Regions from separate parts of the Buttiauxella sp. AC038 genome, predicted to be linked through region 4. Evidence: predicted binding sites of a transcription regulator. Region 4 holds the regulator's gene; each other region holds the start of a gene.
The links. The regulator PurR, encoded in region 4, represses purine synthesis genes. The targets are predictions, from matches to a motif close to CANGCAAACGTTTGCNTG.

Region 1 (5,260 bases), 2.1 Mb from region 4:
TCCGGGACGAGGGTTAGACAGCTAACTTAACTCGTCATGCCCAACATATGCGGCAGCCACAATGAAACGGCCGGAATATAGGTCACCATCGCCAGCACCACCAGCAACATGGCGTAGAATGGCAGCATAGCGCGAACCACTACTTCGATTTTCTGCTTACTCACCGCACTGGCGACAAACAGCACCGAACCGACCGGCGGCGTAATCAAACCGATGCCGAGGTTCACCATCATGATCATCCCGAAATGCACCGGGTCGATGCCCAGCGAATTTGTCACCGGCAGCAGTACTGGCGTGAGGATCAGGATAATCGGCGCCATGTCCATCAGGGTGCCAATCAGCAGCAGCATGACGTTGAGGTACATCAGAATGACGTACTTGTTGTCTGACAGCGACGTGAAGAATTCGGTGATGCGTGACGGCAGTTGCATGTAAGTCATGACCGCGCCAAATGCTGCCGCAAAACCAATCAGAATCATAACGATAGAGACTGTTTTTACGGTGCGGAACATCAGCTTTGGCAGTTCGTTCCATTTATAGTCACGGTAGATAAACATGGTCACGAAGAACGCCCAAACGCAGGCGACAGCCGCCGATTCGGTTGCGGTAAATACCCCGGTCAAAATCCCACCGAGGATGATTACCACCGTCATCAGGCCCCAAAGTGCATCGAAGAAAATCTTCACCGCTTGCTTGAAGGGAATGCGTTCACCTTTCGGGTAACCGCGCTTATGGGCAAACCCTAGGCACATCACCATCAAGCTGACCCCGAGCAGTAACCCTGGTAATACGCCCGCAATGAACAACGTTGCGATAGAAACAGTGCCGCCTGCAGCTAACGAGTAAATCACCGAGTTATGGCTTGGCGGGATCAAAATCGCCTGTACCGATCCACTCGCTGTAACCGCAGCAGCATATTCGCGTGGATAACCTTTTGCCTCCATTTCCGGGATCATCACGCTGCCAATGGACGCAGTATCCGCCACGGACGATCCGGAAATCGCGCCAAAGAAAGTGGACGCCACGATATTCACCAGCGATAAACCGCCGCGAATAAAGCCAACGAAAATATACGCAAAGTTCACCAGGCGACGGGCAATTCCCCCTTCCGCCATAATCGCCCCCGCCAGAATAAAGAACGGGATCGCCAACAGGGTAAATTTATTCACCCCACTGGTGATTTGAATCATGATCGCTTCCAGCGGCAAATCTATCCATAACGCACCCACGATGGCGCTTAGCCCAACGGCAAAGGCCACGGGCATTCCCACTGCAAGCAGCACCGCTAGTGTGGCTAATAATATAAATGCGTCCATGTTATCCCCTGGTCTTAACCGTGATTACCCAGCAATACGATTGGGCGGTTCTCTTGAGAGCCGTACAGCAGTCGCTCGACAACAAACAGAATCATTAAAATCGCGCCGACAGGCAGCGGGAGGTAGGTTTGACCGGAAGTGAGAACCGGGAATTCGGCAACAGGCTGTTCCCATAAATCGGCACACAGATAGAAGCTGTAATAGAACATCACCAGTGAGATGAGCAGCATCAGCAAATCGACGATACGTGCGCAAAAGGTCTGCGCCGCCAGCGGCAGGCGGTCTGTCAGCATATTCACCGCAATGTGTGAACCGGCGCGGTAACTGACTGCCGCGCCGATGAACGTGAAGGTCACCATGCAGATTATTGCTACCGGTTCCGGCCAGGATTCCCCACGGTTCAGAACGTAACGAGAGAAAATCCCAATCGGTATAATGATGGTCATCACCAAAAGAGACAGCCCGGCAATAACCATCGCCAGCAAATAAACTTTATCCATCAAGTCTGAGTAGCGTTGGGACATAAGATGCCCTCCACAAATGCGTTAGCGACAATAGTTACTTAACGTCAGCAATAGCTTTCATCAGGTCCTGGTGCTTATCGCCATACTCTTTACGAACCGGCTCAGTCGCTTTCACAAACCAGGCTTTGTCGATTTCATGGAACTGAACGCCACCGGCTTTCATTTTTTCCAGCGCTTGTTTGTTGTAAGCATTCCACAGTTCACGCTGTTCCATTTGTGCAGCACGCGCCAGGGTAAGGATTTTTTGCTGCTGGTCAGGCGTTAATTTGTCCCACTTCACTTTGGAATAAAGCAGCATTTCTGGCGTGATGAAGTGGCCGCTCAAGGTGTAATTTTTGGCAACTGGCATGTAGTTGTGGGCAATAAACGTCGGCGGGTTGTTTTCAGCACCGTCGATAACGCCGGTTTGCATCCCGCTATACACTTCGCTCACCCCCATGGCGACCGAGTTGGCGCCCATGTCTTTAAGTGTTGCGAGTGCTACCGGACTACCCTGAACGCGGATTTTCATGCCTTTGAGATCTTCAGGCTTCACCACCGGGTTTTTAGTGATCAGGTTACGTGTACCGGAGTCCATCCAGCCGAGGAAGACCAGGCGGGATTTCGGGTTGTTAGTCAGCTTGTCGCCAATCTCTTTCCCTAAATCGCCATCGATCACTTTGTGCATATGGTCTTCATCGCGGAACACGTAAGGCAGGGTAAAAACTTCAACATCTGGCAGGATTGCCGCAACCGGTGCCATCGAAACGCGAATGATATCGATAGCCCCCATTTGCGCCTGTTCAATCATCTGTTTTTCATCGCCAAGCACGCCGCTTGGGAACACTTTAATTTCTAAATCACCGTTGGTTTCTTGTTTGAGTTTTTCGCCCATGTGCTGAACCGCAACCACGTTCGGATACCCTTCCGGGTGAACGTCGGCAGCTTTAATCACTTGCGCGATAGCAGAATGTGCAAACAGAACTGACGCGGTAGACAGACATAAACCAGCAAAAGCAGGCAGAAAGGTCTTCTTCATTGTGTCGCTCCAGCAGAGGTAGAAATGTGAGGTAGGAAGTAAAACAATGTTTTAATTTGTCGTTTAAAAATTAGACTACGTGGAGAAAAGCGTGGGTGAAGCACTTCACAAAAAGCGACAAAAAATGAAATTGGGGTTCATAAGAGATGCAAAGAGGGTTCAGAAGCCCAAAGCGGGGAGCAAAGGGCTGGCGCGGCGTTACTGGCCTTTACGCAACAGGTATTGGTAAGGTAATGATTCCACTTGCTTAGCAAGCAGTTCGTGTTCCATGAAAATGCAAAATCCAGGGATATCACGCGTAGTGGCTGGGTCATCAGCAATCACCAGCAGGGTTTCGCCAGCCTGCATATTGCGCACTGTTTTGCGTACCATCATGACGGGTTCCGGGCAGCGTAGGCCCAGGGCATCAAGAGTGTGGTCAGGATTAGAAAAAAGATCGGTCATCATCGGTCTCGAATTTAACAAACCGCGATAGTTTACGCCGGGAAGATTCTCGTGCAAGTCACGTGAACGATTGCGTTAAAATTAACCATTGCAAAGCGGGACTAAAGCAGTATCATCGCCCCCGCTTTAAAAAGCGTATTGGGTTCCCTCACCCCACCACTAAAAAGGCTACAAAATGACGCAGTTCAATTCTACTCAGCGCACTAAAGCGCTGTTTTGGCTATCGCTATTCCATTTGCTGGTGATCACCTCCAGTAACTATCTGGTGCAATTACCGGTCTCGGTTTTTGGTTTCCATACCACATGGGGCGCGTTTAGCTTTCCGTTTATCTTCCTCGCAACCGACCTGACGGTACGCATTTTTGGTGCACCTCTGGCACGACGCATAATTTTTGCCGTGATGCTGCCCGCGCTAATTATTTCGTACGCCATTTCTGCACTGTTTTACATGGGCACCTGGCAAGGGTTCGAAGCATTGCTGCACTTCAACCTGTTCGTCGCCCGTATCGCTGTCGCAAGCTTTATGGCGTACGCGTTGGGGCAGATTCTGGATGTGCACGTGTTTAACCGCCTGCGCCAAAGCCAGTACTGGTGGCTTGCGCCAACGGCATCCACGCTGTTCGGGAATATCAGCGACACGCTTTCCTTCTTCTTTATTGCTTTCTGGCGCAGTCCGGATGCCTTTATGGCGCAGCATTGGGTCGAAATCGCCATCGTAGATTACTGCTTTAAAGTGCTAATCAGCATTGTATTCTTCCTGCCGATGTACGGCGTTTTGCTGAATATGTTGTTGAAACGTCTGGCAGATAAGTCTGAAAATTCGGCGTTACAGCCGGGTTGACGGTGGTTGAATTATCTTGTGATAAGATGATGAGATCGGCCGCAAAGGCTTGCTAACGTAAAGGAAGAAGTCATGGGTAACCTGGTAAAATATGTCGGTATTGGCCTGCTGGTATTAGGCCTGGCCGCTTGCGATAACAGTGATAGCAAAACGGCCAAAACGGATGCAGCGGCGGAAAGCAGCGCAGCTGGCCAGCCGGTTAGCTTGCTGGACGGCAAAATTAGCTTTGTACTGCCCGCCGATATGACCGACCAGAGCGGTAAATTGGGCACTCAGGCAAACAACATGCACGTATATTCTGATGCTACTGGTCAGAAAGCGGTCATTGTGATTGTCGGTGACAATACGCCTGACGATTTGGCAGCTTTGACAAAACGTCTTGAAGAACAACAACGTGCTCGTGACCCACAGCTGCAAGTCGTGACCAACAAATCTATCGAGATTAAAGGCCATACGCTGCAACAGTTAGACAGCATTATCTCTGCAAAAGGCCAGACAGCTTACTCATCTGTTATCCTGGGTAAAGTAGATAACCAGCTGTTAACTATGCAGATAACGTTGCCTGCGGATAATCAGCAACTGGCGCAAACTGCCGCTGAGAACATCATTAATACCATCACCATCAAATAACTATTGTTGCTGTGATGATGATACGGCCTCCGGTTGCTCAACCGGGGGCCGTTTTTTTAACTGCCAGGCCATCAGCAGCGCAATGCAAACCAGCATCGCCGCTGCCAGATAAATCACCGAAACACCCGCATATGCCATCACGAACCCAGCTAATGGCCCGGTAATCCCCAGCGATAAATCCATAAACACGGTGTAGGTCGCAAGCGCACTTCCCTGGTTTTGTTGCGGCACCATTTTCACAGCGACCACACCCAGCGCCGGGAACACCAAAGAGAAGCCCGCGCCCGTCAGGAAAGTTCCCACTTTTGCCATCCAGGGTTCGCCCGCAAAGCCCACCAGCAGCAAGCCGAAAATCTCGACTGAGAAGCAAATCATCGCCACATTCAAGCCGCCAAGCCGGTTAATACCATTCGGGAAAAGTAAGCGAGTGCCAACAAACGCGCAGCTAAAGAGTGTTAACGCAAAGGCCGCACCGTCCCAGCCTTTG
Region 2 (5,260 bases), 2.4 Mb from region 4:
CTCGGTTCGCTTCGTTAAGCTATGTATTCACTTAACGATAGTGCAACGAATTGCACTGGGTTTCCCCATTCGGAAATCGTCGGTTATAACGGTTCATATCACCTTACCGACGCTTATCGCAGATTAGCACGTCCTTCATCGCCTCTGACTGCCAGGGCATCCACCGTGTACGCTTAGTCGCTTAACCTCACAACCCGAAGATGTCTCGTAAGACACACTCGTATGTTGTGAAAATTTGAGAGACTCGAACATATCGTATTCCCATTCCTTATTACGGAGGAATGAGACGACATGTCGTTTCAATTTTCAGCTTGTTCCGGATTTTTAAAGAGCAATATCTCAAACGTGACTCGAAAGTCAGTTTTGAGATATTCGGTGATAATGTCTTTCACACATTATCGGAGATGGCGTCCCCAAGGGGATTCGAACCCCTGTTACAGCCGTGAAAGGGCAGTGTCCTAGGCCTCTAGACGATGGGGACACGAATAATCCTGATAACAGGATATCGCTTGCTCATTTACTTCTATCAGACAATCTGTGTGAGCACTACGCAAGTTCGTATCTTTTAGGTAAGGAGGTGATCCAACCGCAGGTTCCCCTACGGTTACCTTGTTACGACTTCACCCCAGTCATGAATCACAAAGTGGTAAGCGCCCTCCCGAAGGTTAAGCTACCTACTTCTTTTGCAACCCACTCCCATGGTGTGACGGGCGGTGTGTACAAGGCCCGGGAACGTATTCACCGTAGCATTCTGATCTACGATTACTAGCGATTCCGACTTCACGGAGTCGAGTTGCAGACTCCGATCCGGACTACGACGCACTTTATGAGGTCCGCTTGCTCTCGCGAGGTCGCTTCTCTTTGTATGCGCCATTGTAGCACGTGTGTAGCCCTACTCGTAAGGGCCATGATGACTTGACGTCATCCCCACCTTCCTCCAGTTTATCACTGGCAGTCTCCTTTGAGTTCCCGGCCGAACCGCTGGCAACAAAGGATAAGGGTTGCGCTCGTTGCGGGACTTAACCCAACATTTCACAACACGAGCTGACGACAGCCATGCAGCACCTGTCTCACAGTTCCCGAAGGCACTAAGGCATCTCTGCCGAATTCTGTGGATGTCAAGAGTAGGTAAGGTTCTTCGCGTTGCATCGAATTAAACCACATGCTCCACCGCTTGTGCGGGCCCCCGTCAATTCATTTGAGTTTTAACCTTGCGGCCGTACTCCCCAGGCGGTCGACTTAACGCGTTAGCTCCGGAAGCCACTCCTCAAGGGAACAACCTCCAAGTCGACATCGTTTACGGCGTGGACTACCAGGGTATCTAATCCTGTTTGCTCCCCACGCTTTCGCACCTGAGCGTCAGTCTTTGTCCAGGGGGCCGCCTTCGCCACCGGTATTCCTCCAGATCTCTACGCATTTCACCGCTACACCTGGAATTCTACCCCCTCTACAAGACTCTAGCTTGCCAGTTTCGAATGCAGTTCCCAGGTTGAGCCCGGGGATTTCACATCCGACTTGACAAACCGCCTGCGTGCGCTTTACGCCCAGTAATTCCGATTAACGCTTGCACCCTCCGTATTACCGCGGCTGCTGGCACGGAGTTAGCCGGTGCTTCTTCTGCGAGTAACGTCAATCACTGCGGTTATTAACCACAATGCCTTCCTCCTCGCTGAAAGTACTTTACAACCCGAAGGCCTTCTTCATACACGCGGCATGGCTGCATCAGGCTTGCGCCCATTGTGCAATATTCCCCACTGCTGCCTCCCGTAGGAGTCTGGACCGTGTCTCAGTTCCAGTGTGGCTGGTCATCCTCTCAGACCAGCTAGGGATCGTCGCCTAGGTGAGCCATTACCTCACCTACTAGCTAATCCCATCTGGGCACATCTGATGGCAAGAGGCCCGAAGGTCCCCCTCTTTGGTCCGAAGACGTTATGCGGTATTAGCTACCGTTTCCAGTAGTTATCCCCCTCCATCAGGCAGTTTCCCAGACATTACTCACCCGTCCGCCGCTCGTCACCCAGGAGCAAGCTCCCTGTGCTACCGCTCGACTTGCATGTGTTAGGCCTGCCGCCAGCGTTCAATCTGAGCCATGATCAAACTCTTCAATTAAAAGCTTGATTTGCTTCAACTCGTGAAGCGGTGCTCAAAAATTAACTTTCGTAATAATTCAACTAAATGAATTACTGCTTGGTCACTCTTCAAGACTTGATATTTTTTTGTACCCGAAGGTACTTGAGATATCAATCCTGCGAGTGCCCACACAGATTGTCTGATAAATTGTTAAAGAGCAGTGAGTTAGGCGCTTTCGCTTGCTAACTCGAGGTGGCGTATATTACGCTTTCCTCTTTCAGAGTCAACCCTTAATTTCAGGATATTTGACTCTCATCGCCGCCGTTACTCTGTGATGTTGTTCACATGTTCCGTGTCGATGGAGGCGCATTATAGGGAGTTATCCGGAGGCTGCAAGCCTAAATATGCGTTAATTTGACTGACTGCTGCAATCCCCAGCAAAACCCCGCCTTATACGCAGTTACACACAAAGTTATCCACATTCGTGATGAAGTCCTAAATTTTGCGAGCGTGACGCAAACGTTTTCGCTACAATGCACCCGCAATAAATGGACGCCCCGTTTTGGGGCGTTAGCTGAGTTTTAGGGAAAATTGCTAAAATTCAGCTAACGCTCTTCTATATGCGAACCAAAGCTAAGGGATCAAACCATGCAACAACGTCGCCCTGTACGCCGCGCTCTGCTCAGTGTTTCTGACAAAGCCGGTATCGTCGAATTCGCCCAGGCGCTCTCCCAACGTGGCGTGGAGCTGCTGTCCACTGGCGGAACCGCTCATCTGCTGGCTAAAGCTGGCCTGCCGGTAACCGAAGTCTCTGACTACACCGGTTTCCCGGAGATGATGGATGGACGCGTCAAAACTCTGCATCCAAAAGTACACGGTGGCATTCTGGGTCGTCGCGGCCAGGATGATGCGATCATGGAACAACACGCTATCTCCCCAATTGATATGGTTGTCGTCAACCTCTACCCGTTCGCACAGACTGTTGCCCGCGAAGGCTGCTCTCTGGAAGATGCGGTAGAGAATATTGATATCGGCGGCCCAACCATGGTGCGCTCCGCTGCGAAGAACCACAAAGATGTGGCAATCGTAGTAAAGAGCAGTGACTACGAAGCGATTATTAGCGAGCTGGATGCTAATGAAGGATCTCTGACGCTCGAGACACGTTTCGATTTGGCGATCAAAGCATTCGAACACACCGCCGCTTACGACAGCATGATCGCCAACTACTTTGGTAGCATGGTTCCTGCCTATCATGGCGAAAGCAAAGATCCTTCAGGTCGCTTCCCTCGTACGTTGAACCTGAACTTCATTAAGAAGCAGGATATGCGTTACGGTGAAAACAGCCACCAGCAAGCAGCCTTCTATATAGAAGAAGAAATTAAAGAAGCTTCTGTCGCTACGGCAACTCAGGTTCAGGGCAAAGCGCTCTCTTATAACAACATCGCTGATACCGATGCCGCACTGGAATGTGTGAAAGAGTTCAACGAACCTGCCTGCGTTATCGTGAAGCATGCCAACCCTTGTGGTGTGGCAGTCAGCGATTCCTTATTAGATGCATACGACCGCGCCTATAAAACAGACCCGACTTCCGCATTCGGCGGCATCATCGCTTTCAACCGTGAACTGGATGCCGAAACTGCGCAGGCGATTATCTCCCGCCAGTTCGTCGAGGTGATTATTGCCCCTTCAGCCAGCGAAGAAGCTCTGAAGATCACAGCGGCTAAGCAAAACGTTCGCGTTCTGACTTGCGGCCAGTGGCAGCAGCGTATTCCGGGCCTGGATTTCAAACGAGTTAACGGTGGTGTGTTAGTACAGGATCGTGATCTGGGCATGGTGACAGCCGCAGACCTGCGTGTTGTCAGCAAACGCCAGCCGACCGAGCAAGAACTGCGTGATGCATTGTTCTGCTGGAAGGTAGCGAAGTTTGTTAAGTCCAACGCCATTGTCTATGCCCGCGAGAATATGACTATCGGCATAGGCGCCGGTCAGATGAGCCGTGTTTATTCCGCCAAAATCGCCGGTATCAAGGCAAGCGATGAAGGCCTGGAAGTGAAAGGCTCGGCAATGGCATCAGATGCCTTCTTCCCATTCCGTGACGGTATTGATGCCGCAGCGGCAGTTGGCGTGAGCTGTGTTATCCAGCCTGGTGGTTCAATCCGCGATGAAGAAGTGATCGCCGCTGCTGACGAACATGGGATCGCCATGATCTTCACCGATATGCGCCACTTCCGCCATTAATCCCGGAGCGTCTATAAATGAAAGTATTAGTAATAGGTAATGGCGGGCGTGAACACGCGCTGGCCTGGAAAGCGTCACAGTCACCATTAGTTCGTACGGTATTTGTTGCTCCCGGCAATGCCGGTACGGCTCTGGAACCTGCTTTGCAGAACGTGGCGATTAGCCCAACTGACATTGCTGCCCTGTTGAGCTTTGCACAGAATGAAAAAATTGACCTGACGATTGTCGGCCCGGAAGCGCCGCTGGTGATGGGCGTGGTCGATACCTTCCGTGCTGCTGGCCTGAAGATCTTTGGCCCAACTCAGGGGGCTGCGCAGTTAGAAGGTTCAAAAGCTTTCAGCAAGGATTTCCTGGCTCGCCATAAAATCCCGACCGCTGAATACCAAAACTTCACCGAAGTCGAACCCGCTTTGGCTTATGTCCGTGAAAAAGGCGCGCCGATTGTCATTAAGGCCGATGGCCTGGCCGCGGGCAAAGGCGTAATCGTAGCGATGACGCTGATCGATGCCGAAGCGGCGGTAAACGATATGCTGGCAGGTAACGCCTTTGGCGACGCCGGGCACCGCATCGTGGTAGAAGAGTTTTTGGATGGCGAAGAGGCCAGCTTCATCGTGATGGTGGATGGCGAAAACGTTCTGCCGATGGCCACCAGCCAGGATCATAAGCGTGTTGGTGATGCAGATACCGGCCCGAACACTGGCGGTATGGGTGCGTACTCTCCTGCCCCAGTTGTGACTGATGAAGTCCACCAGCGTGCAATGGACCTGGTTATCTGGCCAACCGTGCGCGGCATGGCTGCTGAAGGGAATACCTACACCGGTTTCCTGTATGCCGGCCTGATGATCGATAAACAAGGTAACCCGAAGGTTATCGAGTTTAACTGCCGCTTTGGTGACCCTGAAACCCAGCCAATCATGCTGCGCCTGCAATCAGATCTGGTTGAGCTGTGCCT
Region 3 (5,260 bases), 1.1 Mb from region 4:
CCACCGTCAGCCCGGAGCGTGGCCGCAAACACCCGAGCGGTGAACCTCTCGCGACATTACAAAAATTCCGGACCGCACTGGATAATGGTGATGTCGATTTCGGCCAAAATCTGATTGCCCGCAATAGCGGTGTGATTCGTGTGGGTGATGAACTCGAAGTACTGGCGACAAAACCTGCGAAAGTTTATGGCGCAGGAGTGACCGAAGAAACTCTTGAGCCTTTAGAGCAGCAAGAAAGCATGGTGGCGATTGACTGGCAGGGCCAACAATTTCGCGGTAACAACCAACAAATTTTACTAGAACAACTCGAACAACAAGGAATTCGCCTGCCCTATTCTTGTCGGGCCGGGATTTGCGGCAGCTGCCGGATAAAGTTAGTCAGTGGGGAAGTCAAAGCGTTGAAGAAAAATGCTATCAATGATGATGGCACAATCCTTTGCTGTAGTTGTATTCCTGCAGGAGATGTAGAGTTAGCGGGAAACTAAACTGCCTGATCAAGGTTAAGGGCGAGACTTGTTGGTTGCGGCCTTAATCTGTCATTCATTACTTTAATCGCATCACCGAGCTGCATGGTACGGCCAGCAAGTTGCAAGCCTGGCTGCGCTAATAAACAAAGTGCAGCGTTATCACCTGTTTCTACCACCAGCAGATTCACCTGCTGCATATCGTCGCTTAACCACACACAGGCTGCATCGCCAGGTATTGGCTGCCAGCATTCCCCATGAGAGAGAAAGTGCCAGCTTTTTGGCATCTGCGGCTTGAGATAACGAATCGCTACGAGTGCATTTAATACCAGTTCAGCGCGCTGCTCTTTGCTTAATATGAGATCACGACATTTTTCTTCGAAAGAGAAAAATAGAGCTGCATCATCAACACAAAACCCAGTGTTTTCAAAGGCATCGGGAGTAAGCATTTTACGAGGGAAACGGGAACGGAAAAGCATGCCATTGGCTAAATCGAGCATCATACGATCATGCTCCTCATCATAATACCAACGCCAATTATCGTCCGGTTTAATCCGCATAATTATTTGCCCTTATCCCCATATACCTGCGATTAGAAATATCCTTATCACCGCTTCGTAAATGAACACATTAATAAAAGACCAATATGTTCAAATTAGCAACAATGACGGAATATAAAACAACCGGGACTCAAAATAAAGCCCCGGTTGTCCGAAAGTAAAACATTCAGAGATTACAAACCTGAAATAATTTCTTTAATCAGAGGTGGGCCTTTAAATATGAACCCGGAATATATTTGTACTAAAGAGGCACCCGCTGCCATCTTCTCGCGTGCGGCAATCAATGAATCAATACCGCCAACGCCAATAATCGGCAAGCGACCATTTAATTCTTGCGACAAGCGGCGAATAATTTCTGTGCTTTTTAACTGAACCGGACGGCCACTTAAGCCACCCATTTCATCGCAATATTTCATGCCCTGAACCAGGCTGCGATCCAATGTCGTATTGGTCGCAATTACCCCATCAATATTATGGCGTACCAAACTATCAGCTACCTGGATCAATTCCTCTTCAGAAAGATCCGGCGCGATCTTCACCGCCACAGGTACATATTTATGATGCAATTCCTGAAGCGCTTGCTGCTTATTTTTGATTGCAGATAACAGATCATCCAGCGCATCGCCGTATTGCAGCGTGCGTAATCCAGGGGTATTTGGTGATGAAATATTAATCGCTATATAACCCGCGTACGGATAAATTTTATCCATGCAGATCAAATAGTCATCTTTGCCTTGTTCAACTGGAGTGTCTTTATTCTTACCAATATTGATGCCAAGAACCCCATCAAAATGGGATTTTTTGACATTCTCAACCAAGTTATCAACACCGTGGTTATTGAAACCCATACGGTTAATTAATCCTTCAGCCTCTACAAGACGAAAGATTCTTGGCTTGTCATTTCCAGGCTGTGGGCGAGGCGTTACCGTGCCAATTTCAATGGAGCCAAAGCCCATTGCACCCAACGCATCTATGCACTCACCATTTTTGTCCAGACCTGCAGCCAGGCCTAATGGGTTCTTAAAGGTCAATCCCATACAAGTGACAGGTTTCGACGGCACATTTTGCCGCACCAGCCATTCGAGAGGTGTACCTGATACACGACGCAATTGCTGGAATGTCACTTCATGAGCGCGCTCTGGATCGAGCTTGAATAGGGCTTTACGAACGAAGGGGTAGTACATGAACTCTCCTGGATTCCCGGTATGCAAACCGGGGCCGTATTATCGTCGATAACGTCATTGAATGGAATTGACCTGTGACAAAAAAGGCTGAATCAGCGCAATCGTTTCCCTTACGTCCTGTTGTTATGCGTTTTTTAGCAATTCTTTTCCAGATAAATTATTTAGTGGAATAAGAGTTCTGCGCGAATATCACAGTCAATTGTTATCAATGTTATCTAAAAGCAAACAATTAGTTATAAGGAAACGATATGCGTGTGATTACCCTTGCTGGAAGCCCGCGCTTCCCATCCCGTTCTAGTGCACTGCTGGAATATGCCCGCGAAAAACTGAGCGCTCTGGATATCGAGGTGTGTCACTGGCATCTACAGAATTTCGCGCCTGAAGATTTGCTGTACGCACGTTTCGATAGTCCGGCTCTTTTAGCGCTCATTGAGCAATTGCAGCAAGCCGATGGCGTGATCATCGCAACACCTGTTTATAAAGCTTCATTTTCTGGCGCGCTGAAAACGCTGCTCGACCTGCTGCCTGAACGTGCACTGGATAAGAAAGTCGTTCTGCCTTTAGCCACTGGTGGCACGGTGGCGCACATGCTGGCAGTCGATTACGCATTAAAGCCTGTCCTTAATGCGCTAAAAGCTCAGGAAATCCTGCATGGCGTGTTTGCTGATGACAGCCAGATAGCGGATTACCAGCACAAACCGGTGTTCAGCAACAACTTACAACAACGCCTCGATAACTCGCTAGAAACCTTCTGGCAGGCTCTGCACCGCCGGGATTTCATTGTCTCCTCCCCTTTTAAGACGCAAGGAGTTGCTCATGTTTAACTTTCTGAAACGAACCGCTCCGTGGCTTGCACTCGCAGGAACATTAAGCCTGAGCGCTACACTTCACGCGGCTGATACTGGGCCTGAGCAGCTACGTATTGGTTATCAAAAAGGCTCGGTCAGCATGGTGCTGGCGAAAAGCCACCAGCTGCTGGAAAAAGAGTATCCAAACACAAAATTCCAGTGGATTGAATTCCCGGCGGGCCCGCAAATGCTCGAAGCGCTGAACATCGGCAGTATCGATCTCGGCAGCACCGGCGATATTCCGCCAATCTTCGCGCAGGCTGCGGGCGCCGATCTGGTGTATGTCGGGTCTGAGCCGGCAAAACCAAAAGCCGAAGTGATTCTGGTGCCGGAAAACAGCCCAATAAAAACCGTGGCGGACCTTAAAGGGCACAAAATTGCTTTCCAGAAAGGTTCCAGCTCCCACAACCTGGTGCTACGAGCGCTGCAAAAAGCTGGGCTGAAATTTACCGATGTCCAGCCTGCTTATTTAACGCCAGCGGATGCGCGTGCCGCATTCCAGCAGGGCAACGTTGATGCCTGGGCAATTTGGGACCCCTACTATTCTGCAGTCTTGTTAAACGGCGGCGTGCGCGTGTTAACCGACGGCAGCGAGCTGAATCAGACGGGTTCTTTCTATCTTGCTTCACGCCCTTATGCCGAACAAAACGGTCCGTTCCTGCAACACGTTCTGAAAACATTTAGCGACGCCGATGCGTTAACCCGTAGCCAACGCGATGCAAGCGTTGCGCTGCTGGCAAAAACCATGGGGCTGCCGGAAAACGTGATTGCCACCTATTTCGATCACCGCCCCCCAACAGTGATTACACCTGTCAGTGCCGAGACTGCGGCAAAACAGCAGCAAACCGCAGATCTGTTTTATGACAACCATTTAGTGCCTAAAAAAGTCGATATTCGCACCCGCATCTGGCAGCCCTCAACACAAGGAAACAAGTCATGAGTTTAAATATGTTCTGGTTCTTACCTACCCATGGCGATGGCCACTACTTAGGCAGCAATGATGCAGCGCGCCCGGTTGACCACGGGTACCTGCAACAGATTGCGCAGGCTGCGGACAGACTTGGCTTTACCGGCGTACTCATCCCAACAGGCCGCTCTTGTGAAGACGCCTGGCTGGTTGCCGCATCTATGATTCCCGTGACGCAGCGTTTGAAATTTCTGGTCGCGCTGCGTCCAAGCGTGACCTCGCCAACCGTGGCTGCACGCCAGGCCGCAACGCTCGACCGACTTTCCAACGGGCGCGCTTTATTTAACCTGGTTACCGGGAGCGACCCTGAAGAGTTAGCTGCAGACGGCGTGTTCCTCAATCATAAAGAGCGTTACGAAGCCTCCGCAGAATTTACCAATATCTGGCGTCGTTTGCTGGAAGGCGAAACGGTAGATCACGAAGGCAAACATATTCAGGTCAAAGGGGCAAAACTGTTATTCCCGCCTGTGCAACAGCCTCGCCCACCGCTTTACTTTGGTGGCTCTTCAGATGTGGCGCAGGATCTTGCCGCCGAACAAGTGGATCTCTATCTGACATGGGGTGAACCACCGCATTTAGTGAAAGAAAAAATTGAGCAAGTCCGTGCGAAAGCCGCAGCTCATGGCCGCACGGTACGTTTCGGCATTCGCTTGCATGTGATTGTGCGTGAAACCAACGAAGAAGCATGGGATGCCGCTAATCGCCTGATTTCTCAGCTGGATGATGAAACTATCGCCAAAGCGCAGGCCGCATTTGCGCGCACCGATTCCGTCGGCCAGCACCGCATGGCGGCGTTGCACGGCGGCAAACGCGACAACCTGGAGATTAGCCCGAATCTATGGGCAGGCGTTGGCCTGGTGCGTGGCGGTGCGGGTACTGCATTGGTAGGTGATGGCCCAACCGTTGCGGAGCGCATCAACGAATACGCAGCGCTTGGTATCGACAGCTTTATTCTTTCGGGATACCCGCATCTGGAAGAGGCTTATCGTGTTGGTGAGTTGCTGTTCCCGCATCTTGATGTCGCGATTCCACAAATTCCACAACCGCGCCTGGTTCATGAAAGGGGCGAAGTGGTAGCCAATGACTTTATTCCGCGCAAAGTGGCGCAAAGCTAAGGAGCAGCCAATGACCCCTTCAACGCACAAACTGTTACTGAGGCTGGCACCGTGGTTTTTGCCGGTTGCGGTTATCGCAATCTGGCAACTCTCTTCGAGCGCAGGCTGGCTTTCGTCGCGCA
Region 4 (5,260 bases):
TGTCGGTGCCAAACGCGTTATGACCCCTAAAACAATTCGTTAAACTCTATTTATCGAAAACCTGCGCCTGCCCTTCCTTGGGCAGGTGAGTTCCCTCTTTTGCTTATCCTTTCAATTTGTTACCCTAAACCCGCACTAAAAGTGATGTTTAACAATAGATACCCAAAATAATTCGAGTTGCATCGCAGCCAACAAAGATGCAGCTCGAAGTATGAAGGGTAATAAGGAGTCAGCAATGTCGTTCGAACTACCTGCACTACCATATGCAAAAGATGCTTTAGCACCGCATATCTCCGCCGAAACTCTGGAATACCATTACGGTAAACACCATCAAACCTATGTCACTAACCTGAACAATCTGGTTAAGGGCACTGCGTTTGAAGGTAAAAATCTCGAAGAGATCGTTCGTACTTCCGAAGGCGGCGTGTTTAACAACGCAGCACAGGTTTGGAACCACACCTTCTACTGGAATTGCCTGGCACCAAATGCTGGCGGTGAACCAACTGGAGAGCTTCTGGAAGCCATTAATAAGTCGTTTGGTAGCTTTGCTGAGTTTAAACAGCAGTTCACTGATGCAGCTATTAAAAACTTTGGCGCTGGCTGGACCTGGCTTGTCAAACAAGAAGATGGCGCTCTGGCGATTGTCTCTACCTCAAACGCGGGTACCCCACTAACAACAGCGGCAACACCGTTATTGACTGTGGATGTGTGGGAACATGCGTACTACATCGACTACCGCAATGCTCGTGCTGGCTATCTTGAGCATTTCTGGGCGTTGGTGAACTGGGAGTTTGTTGCTAAGAATCTGGCAGCATAAAACCTAAAATATATGGGCCGCGATTGCGGCCCATTTTAATCAGAGCGATGTATCAGTGCAGTACGGCGGTTAACGCGCCACACACAATCAGTGCCAAAACAACAACCGTGGTCATGATTGAAAATTTCAGATCGGTACTCATTAGCAAACTCCTTTTATTACCCTACAATCGGTGTGTCGGCTTGATTTTCCCACAATCAGACATAAAAATCCCCCTGGTTTTAACCTGATATCGCTTTTCCCTCTTTCACTTTTCTCCTGGATAGGCCAAAATCCCACGCTAATTTATTGCGTACCATCTATTCAACGCCCTCCTCCCGTTTTATGTCGCAATCCCGGCATACCTGCAACCTTAACGTTGCCTCAGGAGTTGGCGTACGCAAACGTTTAACACATTGGTTATCAGGGGTTTACGATATGGCCCGGAGTGAAATTTAATGGCGACAATCAAGGACGTAGCGAAGCTCGCAAACGTTTCCACTACAACCGTATCACATGTGATTAACAAGACCCGTTTTGTGGCGGAAGAAACACGTAACGCGGTCTGGGCGGCAATCAAACAATTGCACTATTCGCCGAGCGCCGTCGCGCGTAGCTTGAAAGTTAATCACACCAAAACGATTGGTTTGCTAGCTACTTCTAGCGAAGCACCCTATTTTGCCGAGATAATCGAAGCTGTCGAAAATAGCTGCTTTGAAAAAGGCTACACCCTGATTTTGGGTAATGCGCACAATAATTTCGAAAAACAGCGCGCCTATTTATCCATGATGGCGCAAAAGCGCGTCGATGGGCTGCTGGTGATGTGCTCTGAATATCCGGAATCATTACTGACTATGCTTGAAGAGTATCGTCACATCCCAATGGTTGTGATGGACTGGGGCGAAGCCCGCGCAGATTTCACCGACTCCGTTGTCGATAATGCCTTCCACGGTGGCTATCTGGCTGGACGTTATTTGATTGAACGTGGTCACCGCGAAATTGGTGCAATCCCTGGCCAAATGGAGCGTAATACCGGTGGCGGCCGCCATGCTGGTTTTATGAAGGCGCTGGAAGAAGCTGGGATCGCTATTCCTGAGAACTGGATTGTGCAAGGTGACTTTGAACCTGAGTCAGGCTACCGCGCCATGCAGCAGATTATCGGTCAGTCTCAGCGCCCTACCGCAGTATTCTGCGGCGGCGACATTATGGCGATGGGCGCAATTTGTGCTGCTGATGAAATGGGTTTACGCGTACCGCAGGATATTTCCATTATCGGTTATGACAACGTGCGTAACGCTCGTTATTTCACACCGGCATTGACCACCATTCACCAGCCGAAGGACTCGCTGGGTGAAACAGCTTTCAATATGCTGCTGGATAGAATCGTCAATAAACGCGAAGAGTCGCAATCAATTGAAGTACATCCGCGCCTGATTGAACGCCGTTCAGTGGCAGATGGCCCATTCCGCGATTACCGCCGCTAAAAACAGTCAAAGGAGCCTGCCTAAGCAGGCTCTTGCAACCACTCCTGATTCATCGTCTCGCTATCCCCTAAATACTCCAGCAGCCAGGCCAGAGCTGGCGAAGCATCATTTTGCCGCCATGTCAGGCAACATGCCGCGTCCGGGAACGGGTTATCGAGCGTCAGCTCACTCCACTGCCCTGAAGCCAACCACGGCTTTGCTATATGCAATGGCACCATACCAATACATAAACCCGCGCTAAGACAATCAGAGCCAGATTCCCAGTCTGGAACCACAACTCGACGCTGGTTATCCAAAAGCCAGGTAATACGCTTCGGTAGCGAACGGGAGGTATCTTCCAGTACTAACGACGGCCAGGCTCGCAGATCATCATCACTTAAGGTTCCGCCCTGCTGTGCCAGTGGGTGATTTGATGACACCACACAGCGCCAACTCAACGTCCCCATATCGCGGAACGCATAACGCCCCCCGACAGGAATAGCTTGTGTCGCACCAATCGCGACTTCAACTCGCCCATCAGCCAGCGCATCCCACACGCCGTTAAACACTTCCTGGAATATACGCAGTTCGATATCCGGAAAATGACGATAAAAATCCAACACCAACTGACGCGTTCGTTCAGGTTTAACGATGTTATCAACTGCGATAGCCAGGTGCCCGCGCCATCCATTTGCGATCTGTTGACACTGCTGCCGTGTCGTCATCATTTTTTTGATAACAGAGCGGCCTTCTTTCAGGAAAAAGACGCCTGCGGGGGTTAATTCAACATCCCGATGGCGACGTTCGAATAACGGAACCGCTAACCAATCTTCAAGTTGCCGTACCGTATAGCTGATAGCTGACGGAACGCGGTGCAGCTCTTGTGCTGCACCACTGAAGCTGCCATTGCGCGCTACCGCATCTATCACTTCCAGCGAATATTCTGACCACATTTCTCTGCTCACAAAATTTTTGAATGCAACCTACAAATATTAGCGTTTCACAAGCCTATTTGCACTCCGTACACTCTCGCGGCGATCAACCTGCAAGATAAAACAAGAGAAAATTATGCAACCATCAAAAGGATTTCTTATCTGGCTGGCTGGATTAAGTGTTCTGGGCTTCCTTGCCACAGACATGTATCTGCCTGCTTTCGCTGCCATTCAGCAAGATTTACAGACCGATGCCTCCGCCGTTAGTGCGAGCCTGAGCCTGTTCCTTGCGGGCTTTGCGTTTGCCCAGTTAATGTGGGGGCCGCTGTCAGACCATTTCGGACGTAAACCAGTTTTGCTGGCCGGTCTGAGTCTGTTCGCCGTCGGTTGTATTGGAATGTTGTGGGTAGAAAGTGCCACCGCTCTGCTGGTGCTGCGCTTCGTTCAGGCCGTTGGTGTTTGTTCTGCCGCAGTAAGCTGGCAGGCACTGGTGACCGATTACTACCCGGCAAACCGCGCAAATCGTATTTTCGCCACGATTATGCCGCTGGTTGGCTTGTCTCCGGCACTGGCACCGCTGCTCGGTAGCTGGATTTTGGTGCACTTCGACTGGCAGGCGATCTTCGCCACCCTGTTTGCAATCACCCTGGTGCTGATGATCCCAACTCTGCGTCTGAAACCACGTACCCAGCATCACCCGCAAACAGAAGACAATAAAGTCAGCTTTATGTCGTTACTGCGCTCTCGTGTTTATAGCGGCAACGTGTTGATTTACGCAGCTTGCTCTGCCAGCTTCTTTGCCTGGCTGACCGGTTCTCCGTTTATTCTGAACGATATGGGTTACAGCCCGGCGGCAATTGGCCTGAGCTATGTGCCGCAAACTATCGCCTTCCTGATTGGTGGTTATGGCTGCCGTAGCGCACTGCAAAAATGGCAAGGCAAGCAAATGCTGCCGTGGTTGCTTGCGTTATATACGTTGAGTGTTTTCGGCACCTGGGCGGTATCGATAAGTGGACACGCAAACCTGACCATGCTGCTCATCCCATTCTGTATCATGGCGATTGCCAACGGGGCGATTTACCCAATCGTTGTTGCTTCTGCACTGTTGCCTTTCCCACAAGCCACAGGTAAAGCCGCTGCGCTGCAAAACACGCTGCAATTGGGCCTGTGCTTCCTGGCAAGTTTGATGGTGTCGTGGTTGGTCGCTACACCACTGCTGACTACCACCAGTGTCATGCTGGTAACAATTGTTCTGGCCATGCTGGGTTATCTGCTTCAGCGTCGTAAAAATGCCGAAGTCTGGCAACCGGCTGAATCGGATGCACATTAAGATTAAAATTGCTCAGCCTCAACATGATTAGCTTGCTAAGAATATGTGATTGAATCACCGCTTAAGCGAGCCTATACTCATAAACGGCTCAACAAATAACACCATAATAATCAAATTAAAACGGGAGCCTCTTGGCTCCCGTTTTTGTTTTACAGCTGTTTTTGGGGCGCCAAGCCCCCTTTCTCTGTTCTACGTCGGATATCAGGCACACGGAATTTTCCGTGACATTTCTCACATGCCCAAAATAGCGTCTACGCTGTTTTAAGGTTCCTTTCACATTGGTGATGGAGAAGCTATGAGTTCATCGTGTATAGAAGAAGTCAGAATAAGAAATAACCCGTGGTATCGGATTGTGAACGATATGCTCACGCGGGCAGGGGTAGAAATTAATGGCCCACGCCCCTTCGATATACAGGTTAAGCATCCCGATTTTTTTAAGCGTGTTCTGCAAGAGGGTACACTGGGTCTTGGTGAAAGCTATATGGACGGCTGGTGGGACTGCGAACGACTGGATATTTTTTTCCATAATGCCATTCGCGCCGGACTTGAGCGGCAACTCCCCCACCATTTAAAAGACACGCTACGTGTAGCCGCCGCGCGCTTAGTTAATCTGCAATCCAAAAAACGCGCGTGGATAGTCGGTAAAGAACACTATGATTTGGGCAATGACTTATTTAGCCGCATGCTTGATGAACATATGCAATATTCCTGCGGTTATTGGAAAGACGCTACTACGCTA

Region 1: a site for PurR is predicted at 3,362-3,379, ahead of tusA (sulfurtransferase TusA). Genes of this name have one in related genera too.
Region 2: a site for PurR is predicted at 2,583-2,600, ahead of purH (bifunctional phosphoribosylaminoimidazolecarboxamide formyltransferase/IMP cyclohydrolase). Genes of this name have one in related genera too.
Region 3: a site for PurR is predicted at 2,303-2,320, ahead of pyrD (quinone-dependent dihydroorotate dehydrogenase). Genes of this name have one in related genera too.

What each region holds. Positions count from the first base shown of each region.
Region 1 covers NZ_CEEDCQ010000001.1:171,597-176,856, reverse strand. The annotation lists gene AC0IXI_RS00820 (TRAP transporter large permease) at 27-1,316, opposite strand; gene AC0IXI_RS00815 (TRAP transporter small permease) at 1,331-1,840, opposite strand; gene AC0IXI_RS00810 (TRAP transporter substrate-binding protein) at 1,875-2,858, opposite strand; gene tusA (sulfurtransferase TusA) at 3,057-3,302, opposite strand; gene AC0IXI_RS00800 (7-cyano-7-deazaguanine/7-aminomethyl-7-deazaguanine transporter) at 3,478-4,143, shown strand; gene AC0IXI_RS00795 (DcrB family lipoprotein) at 4,216-4,773, shown strand; gene AC0IXI_RS00790 (MFS transporter) at 4,774-5,260, opposite strand, start outside.
Region 2 covers NZ_CEEDCQ010000001.1:4,700,278-4,705,537, forward strand. The annotation lists rRNA gene AC0IXI_RS22205 (23S ribosomal RNA) at 1-187, opposite strand, end outside; tRNA gene AC0IXI_RS22210 (tRNA-Glu) at 406-481, opposite strand; rRNA gene AC0IXI_RS22215 (16S ribosomal RNA) at 571-2,109, opposite strand; gene purH (bifunctional phosphoribosylaminoimidazolecarboxamide formyltransferase/IMP cyclohydrolase) at 2,719-4,308, shown strand; gene purD (phosphoribosylamine--glycine ligase) at 4,326-5,260, shown strand, end outside.
Region 3 covers NZ_CEEDCQ010000001.1:3,355,701-3,360,960, forward strand. The annotation lists gene AC0IXI_RS16105 (YcbX family protein) at 1-485, shown strand, start outside; gene zapC (cell division protein ZapC) at 482-1,024, opposite strand; gene pyrD (quinone-dependent dihydroorotate dehydrogenase) at 1,198-2,208, opposite strand; gene ssuE (NADPH-dependent FMN reductase) at 2,457-3,032, shown strand; gene AC0IXI_RS16125 (sulfonate ABC transporter substrate-binding protein) at 3,025-3,996, shown strand; gene ssuD (FMNH2-dependent alkanesulfonate monooxygenase) at 3,993-5,138, shown strand; gene ssuC (aliphatic sulfonate ABC transporter permease SsuC) at 5,149-5,260, shown strand, end outside.
Region 4 covers NZ_CEEDCQ010000001.1:2,271,646-2,276,905, reverse strand. The annotation lists gene AC0IXI_RS10825 (C40 family peptidase) at 1-43, shown strand, start outside; gene sodB (superoxide dismutase [Fe]) at 236-817, shown strand; gene cydH (cytochrome bd-I oxidase subunit CydH) at 870-959, opposite strand; gene purR (HTH-type transcriptional repressor PurR) at 1,255-2,280, shown strand; gene punR (DNA-binding transcriptional activator PunR) at 2,301-3,212, opposite strand; gene punC (purine nucleoside transporter PunC) at 3,328-4,521, shown strand; gene cfa (cyclopropane fatty acyl phospholipid synthase) at 4,817-5,260, shown strand, end outside.